Regions from separate parts of the Kitasatospora sp. NPDC058243 genome, predicted to be linked through region 1. Evidence: riboswitches for the same ligand, from Rfam matches in the RefSeq annotation. Region 1 holds a riboswitch; the other holds the start of a gene.

Region 1 (4,403 bases):
CTGACCAGGGCGGGGCCGTTGTCGATCGGGACTCCGCCGAGCTTGGTGATGACGTCGCCCGGCTTGAGACCGGCCTTGTCGGCGGCGCCTCCGGGGGTGACGGCCGGCTGGCCCTGGATGTCGCGGGTCTGGATCTGCGCGCCGTCGCCCTTGTAGTCGTCGTTGCGCAGCACGTCGAGCTTGGCGTAGACCGGCTTGCCGGTCTTGATCAGGGTGTCGGCGACCCACTTGGCCTGGTTGATCGGAATGGCGAAGCCGAGGCCGATGCTGCCGGCCCGGCCGTTGGCGGAGGCGTTGGACTGGATCGCCGAGTTGATGCCGATCACCGAGCCGCTGGAGTCGAGCAGCGGGCCGCCGGAGTTGCCGGGGTTGATCGAGGCGTCGGTCTGCAGGGCGTTCATGTAGGAGGACTGGCCGCCGGTCTCGTCGCCGGAGGCGACCGGGCGGTCCTTGGCGCTGACGATGCCGCTGGTGACGGTGGACTCCAGGCCGTACGGCGCACCGATCGCGACGGTGGCGTCACCGACGTTGACCTTGTCGGAGTCGGCCAGCGGAAGCGGGGCCAGCTTGCTCTTCGGCGGGTTGTCGATCTTGACCACGGCGACGTCGTAGCCCTCGGCGTGGCCCAGCACGGACGCGTTGTAGGACGTGCCGTCGGCGAACTTGACGGTCAGTTTGCCGCCGTTGAGGGTCGGCGCGACCACGTGGTTGTTGGTGAGGATGTGGCCCTCGGTGTCGAAGACGAAGCCGGTGCCGGTGCCCGACTCGCCGTTGCCCTGCGCCTTGATGGTGACGACGCTGGGCAGCGCCTTCTGCGCGATGCCGGCGATCGAGCCGGGGGCGGGCTCGTTCTTCTGGGTGTTGCTGGCCTGGACGGTGGTGCTGCGGTGGTCGTCGGCGCTGTTGGTGCGGTCGTTGCGGTCCGCGACGGTCACGCCGAGCGCCCCGCCGGCCACGCCGGCGACCAGCGCGACGGCTGCGATCAGGGCGACCAGGCCGCCGCGCTTCTTGCGCGGGCCGCCGGGGCCGCCGGGGTAGTCGGCCGGGTAGCCGAGCGGTCCGGCCGGGCCGCCCGGGTAGCCCGCGCCGCCGCCGGCGTCGTGGGCGGCGCCCCAGCCGCCGAGCGGCTGGCCGGCGCCGAACGGGTGGTGGCCGGGCGCGGGGTGCGCGGCGGGCGCGCCGGGTGCGGCCGGGGTGCCGTACGGGTCGTGCGGGCCGGCGGCGGGGACGCCGTGGGCCGGGGTGGCGTACGGGTTGGCACCCGGCGGCAGGGCCGGGCTCTCGGCGACGGGTGCGACAGGTGCGACGGGTACCGCCGGCGCGGCCGGGACCGGCGGGGCGGGCGGCAGGACGGGCGGCGGCGCGTCGATGTAGCCGGTGGCGGCGTCGACCGGGGCGGTCGGCGCGTCGGCGGCCGGCGCGGCCGGGGCCTGCGGGGCCGCCTCCGGCGCGGGGACCTTGGTGAAGGCCACGGTGGGCTGGTACCCGCCCTCGGCCGGAACACCATCGGTCGGCGCGGCCTCAGCCGGTGCGGCCTCCGCGGCCGGCGCGGCCGCGGGCTCGGGGACCCGGCCGAAGGCCAGTGTCGGCTGGTGCCCGCCCGAGGCGTGGCCGTCGGAAGCGGGAACAGCCGCCGCCTGGCCGCCCGAGGGCTGCTCCCCCTGCGGCCCGGTGGGCCCAACCTCGCGCTCGGTGCTCACGAACGACCTCCATAGCTGACAGAACCAAGGACCATAGTTTTTCGTACTGCCGATTCGATTGCCGTAAGGACCCCTCTGAATAACTCATAAGAATCCTTAGCCGCCGCCGACAGCCGGGCCGCCGACCAGGCTGTCCTGCGCCGACGGCCGAACCGGCGACCAGGCCGACGACCGGAGGCTCCCCCACCTCCGCCGGACGTCCCGCGATGCGGGCCGCACACCCCGTGGCCTTGGCGTTCACCCCCGGGCCGGTTAGCCTGTCGCTCACAACTGACACGCGGGAGCTTGGACCGACCAGGCTGAGAGTGCGCTGGTCGACCGTACGCCACGGGATCGTGGGCGGACCGTCGAGGGGGCGCAGACCGCCGGAACCTGTCCGGGTAATGCCGGCGTAGGGAGTATCGGCCATGTCGCCTGCTTCGCCATCCTCTTCTTCGGGCGCGCCCGCGTCCAAGGGTTTCCCCGAACCGTCCCCGACCGCTCACGACGGTGACAGCGGTGACAGCGGTCGCCCGGGCCCCACCGACACGGCGACCGCCGTCCTGGACCGCCCGGAGCGTGCCGAGGCACCGCTCGTACTGGACACCGAGCCGCCGCGCACGCTGCGCTTCCGGGACCACTTCGCGCTCTGGATGAACCTGGGCGTCAGCCTGATCGGCTTCTCCACCGCCGCGACCGTGCTCGGAGCCAAGGGCAGCGAGCTGTCGCTGGCCGCCGCGGTGACCGCGATCGTGGCCGGCACCGTGGTCGGCACCGCGATGCTCGGCGTGGCCGCGCTGATCGGGGCCCGTACCGGTGCGCCCGCGATGGCGAACCTGCGCGGGCTGTTCGGCACCCGGCTGTCGTACGTCCCGACGGTGCTGAACATCGTCCAGTGCGTCGGCTGGGGCGTGTTCGAGCTGCTCACGATCGCGGTGGGCGCGCAGACCGTCGCCCACACCGACGGCTACCGCTGGCTGTTCGTGCTCCTGGCGGGCGCGCTGACCACCGCGCTGACCATCTGGCCGCTGGGCTCGATCGCGGTGCTGCGCCGCTTCGTGGCCGGTGCGGTCGCCGTCGCGATGGTGTACTTCACCGTCCAGTTGGGCCGCCAGGGGGTGCCCGACCCGGGCGCCGGCAACTGGCACGGCTTCCTGGGCGCCACCGACGCGATGATCGCGGTGTCGATCTCCTTCGTCCCGCTGGCCGCCGACTACACCCGGCACTCGCGCACCGCGCGCTCGGCGTTCTGGGGCAGCTTCTCCGGCTACACGATCGCCCAGGTCTGGTGCTACGTGCTCGGCCTGATGGCCCTGCTGCAGTCCGACGGCGACCCGAACAGGATCTTCGACTCCTTCCTCGGCGTCTGGGCCGGCTGGCTGTTCCTGCTGGTGCTGGTGCTGCGCGAGACGGACCAGTCCTTCGCCAACGTGTACTCGACCGCGATGTCGGTGCAGAACCTGCTGCCGAAGGTGGACCGCCGGGTGCTGACCGGCGGGATCGGCCTGCTGATCACCGTGCTGGCCCTGCAGATCGACAAGTTCACCGACACCTACACCAACTTCCTCGGCCTGATCGGCTCGGTCTTCGTGCCGCTGCTGGCGGTGCTGGCGGTGGACTACTTCTTCGGCGCCGGCCGGTACGGCTGGAACCTCTCCGCCGACGCGCCCTCGCGCCGCCTGATGCTGCTGCCGTGGGTGCTGGGCTTCGCGGTCTACCAGTTCATCGCGCCGACCGCGGTGGCCGGCTGGTGGACGGACTTCTGGACCTCCGCCCAGGACGCCCTGGACTTCACCCCGCAGGAGTGGACGTCGGCCTCGCTGTTCGCCTTCCTGGTGCCGGCCCTGGTCACCTGGGCGCTCACCCCGCTGACCCGCAGGGCGGCGCGGAGCTGACCGACCGGCACCGAAGACGGCCCCGCGGATTGGGGCCGTCTTCGCCTGCGCGTCACTTCCGCCGCCTATCGTGGGGCCCGTGACCAGCACAGACCCGTCCTCGACGGCGGCGCGCACCACGCCGCCCGTCCAGGTGATCGCCCACCGCGGTTCCTCGCACGCCCTGCCCGAGCACACCCTGGCGGCGTACCGGCGCGCGCTCGACGAGGGCGCGGACGCGGTCGAGTGCGACGTCCGGCTGACCGCCGACGGCGAGCTGGTCTGCGTGCACGACCGCCGGATCGGCCGGGTCTCCAACGGCCAGGGCACCGTCTCGGCGATGACGCTGGCCGAGCTGGAGGCGTACGACTTCGGCGCCTGGAAGACCGGCCGCCCCAGCACCGACCCCGAACTGCGCGGCGTGCTGCGGCTGGAGCGGCTGCTGGAGCTGGTGGTGGACTGCGGCCGCCCGGTGGACCTGGCGATCGAGACCAAGCACCCGGTGCGCTACCGCGGCCGGGTGGAGGCCGAGCTGCTGCGGACGCTCGAACGCTTCAAGATCGGCGCGAGCCGGGAGGGCGAGCGCCCAGCGGCCCGGATCATGAGCTTCTCCTCGGTGGGGCTGGACCGGGTGGCGGCCTCGGCGCCGGAGTACCGGCGGGTGTTCCTGTTCGAACGGACCCTGCCGCTGCTCGGCCGGCTGCGCCCGGGCTCCCCGCTGCCGGGCGGGGCGCGGATCGCCGGGCCGGGCATCGACCTGGTGCGGGCCCGCCCGCAGCTGGTGACGCGGCTGCGCGAGCTGGGGCACGAGGTGCACGTGTGGACCGTGGACGAACCGGCCGACGTGGAA
Region 2 (4,403 bases), on a different contig from region 1:
GCGGGTCGTCCGCGGCCGTGATGGCGCGGACCACGACGACCCGGCGGGCGCCGGCGGCCAGCACCTCGTCGAGGTTGCCGAGGTCGATGCCGCCGATGGCGAACCACGGCCGGTCGGTGCTCTGCTTCGCCGCGTACGAGACCAGGCCGAGGCCCGGCGCCGGGCGGCCCGGCTTGGTCGGGGTCGGCCAGACCGGGCCGGTGCAGAAGTAGTCCACGCCGGGCTCGGCGACCGCCGCGTCCACCTCGGACTCGGCGTGGCAGGACCGGCCGATCAGCACCTCGTCGCCGAGGATCGCCCGGGCGGCCGGCACCGGCAGGTCGTCCTGTCCGAGGTGCAGCACGTCCGGCCGGGCCGCGTGCGCGACGTCGGCGCGGTCGTTGACGGCCAGCAGCTTGCCGTGGCGGCGGCAGGCGTCCGCGAAGACCTCCAGGGCCTCCAGTTCCTGCTTGGCCTCCAGGCCCTTGTCCCGGAGCTGGACGATGTCCACCCCGCCCGCCAGCGCCGCGTCCAGGAACTGGGCGAGGTCGCCCTGCTCCCGGCGGGCGTCGGTGCACAGGTACAGCCGGGCGTCGGCCAGCCGCCGGCGCGGCGTGTCCGCCGCCATCAGATCAGCATCGCCTGGGCGCGCCGCTTGACCTCGGTGCCGCGGTTCTCCTGCAGCGCCTGGATCGGGCTGCCGGGCAGCGACGGGTCCTCGGTGAAGAGCCACTCCAGGATCTCCACGTCGTTGTACCCGCAGTCGCGCAGCACGGTCAGGGTGCCGGACAGGTGCTTGACCAGCCCCTGGCCGTCGATGAACGCCGCAGGGACCTGCAGCGACTTGTTGGGGCCCCGCCGGACGGCGATCAGCCCGCCGGTGCGGACCAGGTCGCGCACCTCGGTGACGCGCACCCCCCACTGCTCCGAGATGTCGGGCAGGTACATCCACTCGGAAACCAGGGCTTCAATCTTGCTTTCAATCTCACTCACGCCACCAGACTGCCACCTCCACAGCCCCCCGCGCACCAGCCGCTACCCCGCGACCGCCGACTTCAGCGGCACCGAGGGGTCCGCCGCGCGGGCCCGGTCCAGCGCGGTGCCGCGCTCGATCAGCCGGCGGCCCTGGGTCAGATCGCGCGGCCGGTCGACGGCCAGCAGCGCGCTCGGCACCCCGTCGCGCAGCCAGAGCACCGTCCAGGAGGCGTCCTGCGGGCCGCCGCGCCACAGCAGTTCGTCGCCCTCGGCGTGCCGCCCGGCGTACTGGACCATCCGGCCGAACTGCTCCGACCAGAAGTACGGCACCGGGTCGTACGGCGGCGCGTCCGCGCCGAGGACGGCGGCCGCCGCGGCCTCGCCGGACTGCAACGCGTGGTCCCAGTGCTGGACGGCCAGCCGGGCGCCGGAGCGGGCGGACGGGTAGCTGACGCAGTCCCCGGCCGCGAAGACGCCGGGCAGGCCGGTGCGCAGCCGCCCGTCCACCAGGACGGCGCCGGTGCCGTCCAGCTCGACGCCGGAACCGGCCAGCCAGCCCGTCGCGGGCCGGGCGCCGACGCCGACCACGACCTCGTCGGCGGGCAGGTGCGAGCCGTCCGCGAGCAGCACCGCGCCCTCCTCGACGGCGGCCACGCCGACCCCGCAGCGCAGGTCGACACCGGCCTCGGCGTACCAGGCGGCCATCGCCGAACCGACCTCGGCCGGCAGCGCGCCGGGGACGGGCGCCGGGCCCGCCTCGACCACCGTCACCTCGCAGCCGGCCGCGCGGGCGGCGGTGGACACCTCGGCGCCGATCCAGCCCGCGCCGACCAGCACCAGCCGCAGGCCGGGCCGCAGCAGGGCGCGCAGCGCCAGCGCGTCGTCCAGGGTGTGCAGCAGGTGCGCGCGCTCGGCGCCGGGCAGGGCGCGCGGGGTGGCGCCGGTGGCGATCACCAGGGCGTCGTACGGGAGGTCGCCGGCGTCGGTGTGCAGCACGCCGGGGGTGAGGCCGGTGGCGCGGCGGCCGGTGAGCAGTTCGATGCCCAGGTGCGGGTAGTCGATGTCCAGGGTGGTGGCGTCGGCCTTGCCGAGCAGCACGTCCTTGGAGAGCGGCGGCCGGTCGTACGGCGCGTGCGGCTCCTCCCCGACCAGCGTGATCCGCCCCCGCCAGCCGCCCTGCCGCAGCTTCAGGGCGCACTGCGCCCCGGCCAGCCCGGCCCCGACGACGACCACCCGATCCGTTGCGTTCAGCTCTGCCACGCCCGTCACTGTACTCAGCGCCCTGCCGGGGCCACCGGCCCGTCCACCCCGCGTACGGGCCTTCGGCCGGGCCCGCCCCCGGCGTTATGGTGGGGGCACCATCACGGGAGCCCGGCGTACCGGGCTGAGAGGCGGGCTGGCACGGCCCGCGACCGTCCGAACCTGATCCGGGTCATTCCGGCGAAGGGAGAAGAGCAGCCTTGTCACGCTTGCCCGAGGAAACCTACGCCGACGTGCTGGTGATCGGCGGGGGCATCATCGGCCTCGCCGTCGCCTGGCGCGCCGCGCAGCGCGGGTTGCGGAACATCGTCGTGGTCGACCCCTCCCCCGGCGGCGGGGCGGCCGGGGTCGCGGCCGGGATGCTCGCCCCGGTCACCGAGCTGCAGTACGGGGAGGAACCTCTGCTGCGCCTCGGCATGGCCTCCAACCAGCGGTACGGGGACTTCGCCGCCGAGCTCACCGAGGCGAGCGGCGGCCTGGACACCGGGTACCGCCGGTGCGGCACGATCGCCGTCGCGCTGGACTCCGACGACCGCGAGGAACTGCGCGAGCTGCACGCCTTCCACCAGCGGCTCGGCCTGGACTCGGCCTGGCTGACCGGCCGGGAGGCCCGCAGGCTGGAGCCGATGCTCGCCCCCGGCGTGCGCGGCGGCCTGCACGTCGCGGACGACCACCAGGTGGATCCCCGCCGGCTGCTGACCGCCCTGGTGGCCGCCTGCGAGCTCGCCGGGGTCGTGGTCCACCGTGCCGAGGCCGTCGGGCTGCTGGTCGAGGGCGGCCGCGCGGTCGGCGCCCGGCTCGGCACCGGCGAGACCCGGAGGGCCGACCAGGTGGTGCTCGCGGCCGGCCCGCACAGCCACCGGCTGCCCGGACTGCCGGAGGGCGTGCTGCCGGCCGTCCGCCCGGTGAAGGGGCAGATCCTGCGGCTGCGGATCCCCGAGGCGTACCGGCCGTTCCTGTCCCGCAACGTCCGCGCGGTGGTGCGCGGACAGCACCTGTACCTGGTGCCCCGGGAGAACGGCGAGCTGGTGATCGGCGCGACCACCGAGGAGCAGGGCTACGACACCACCGTCACCGCCGGCGGGGTGTACGAACTGCTGCGCGACGCCCACGAGTTGGTGCCGGGCATCACCGAACTCCCGCTGCTGGAGACCTCGGCCGGGCTGCGGCCCGGATCGCCGGACAACGCCCCGCTGCTGGGCCCGACCGCGCTGCCAGGGCTGGTCGCCGCCACCGGCCACTACCGCAACGGCGTGCTGCTCACCCCGGTGACCGCCGACCTGCTCGCCGAGTACCTGGCGACCGGCGAACTCCCCGAGCTCGCACAGCCGTTCACACCCACCCGGTTCTCCCCCGACCGCTCCACCACGAAGGCCTCCGCATGACCGAGATCGCACCACCCCAGACCACGCCGGCCCAGACCACGCCGACCCAGACCACCCCGGCCCGGACCGCACCGGCCGAGATCGCGCTGACCGTCAACGGCGAGCCCCGCCGGGTGTCCACCACGACCACCCTCGCAGAGGTCGTGGCCACCCTCAGCGCCGCCCACAGCGGCGTCGCCGCCGCCCTCAACGAAGCCGTGGTGCCGCGCAGTTCGTGGCCGGCCACGGAACTGTCGGCGGGCGACCGGATAGAGATCCTCACCGCCGTCCAGGGAGGCTGACATGGCCGACGACCTGCTGACCATCGCCGGGGCGTCCTTCGGCTCCCGGCTGATCATGGGCACCGGCGGCGCACCCAGCCTGGAGATCCTCGAACGGGCACTGCTGGCCTCCGGCACCGAGCTGACCACCGTGGCGATGCGCCGGGTCGACGCCGGCACCCAGGGCTCCGTCCTGGACGTGCTGACCCGCAACGGCATCCGGGTGCTGCCCAACACGGCGGGCTGCTTCACCGCCGGGGAGGCCGTGCTGACCGCCCGGCTGGCCCGCGAGGCGCTCGGCACCGACTGGGTGAAGCTGGAGGTGATCGCCGACGAGCGAACCCTCCTGCCGGACCCGATCGAGCTGCTGGACGCCGCCGAGACCCTGGTCGACGACGGCTTCACGGTGCTGCCGTACACCAACGACGACCCGGTGCTGGCGCGCAAGCTGGAGGACGTCGGCTGCGCGGCGATCATGCCGCTGGGCTCGCCGATCGGCTCCGGCCTGGGCATCCGCAACCCGCACAACTTCCAGCTGATCGTG

What was found. A riboswitch is a leader RNA that binds a small molecule or an ion and turns the genes downstream of it on or off. The one in region 1 is predicted to bind thiamine pyrophosphate.
Region 2: linked by a shared signal. The riboswitch ahead of thiO (glycine oxidase ThiO) and the one ahead of ACFVX9_RS35505 (purine-cytosine permease family protein) in region 1 are both predicted to bind thiamine pyrophosphate.

Annotation. Positions count from the first base shown of each region.
Region 1 is NZ_JBHVWW010000084.1:9,899-14,301, forward strand. Features, by position in the region: gene ACFVX9_RS35500 (S1C family serine protease) at 1-1,700, opposite strand, end outside; TPP riboswitch at 1,968-2,115, shown strand; gene ACFVX9_RS35505 (purine-cytosine permease family protein) at 2,108-3,574, shown strand; gene ACFVX9_RS35510 (glycerophosphodiester phosphodiesterase family protein) at 3,654-4,403, shown strand, end outside.
Region 2 is NZ_JBHVWW010000009.1:58,548-62,950, forward strand. Features, by position in the region: gene thiE (thiamine phosphate synthase) at 1-607, opposite strand, end outside; gene ACFVX9_RS09125 (Rv2175c family DNA-binding protein) at 607-972, opposite strand; gene ACFVX9_RS09130 (NAD(P)/FAD-dependent oxidoreductase) at 1,015-2,223, opposite strand; TPP riboswitch at 2,308-2,420, shown strand; gene thiO (glycine oxidase ThiO) at 2,424-3,599, shown strand; gene thiS (sulfur carrier protein ThiS) at 3,596-3,880, shown strand; gene ACFVX9_RS09145 (thiazole synthase) at 3,882-4,403, shown strand, end outside.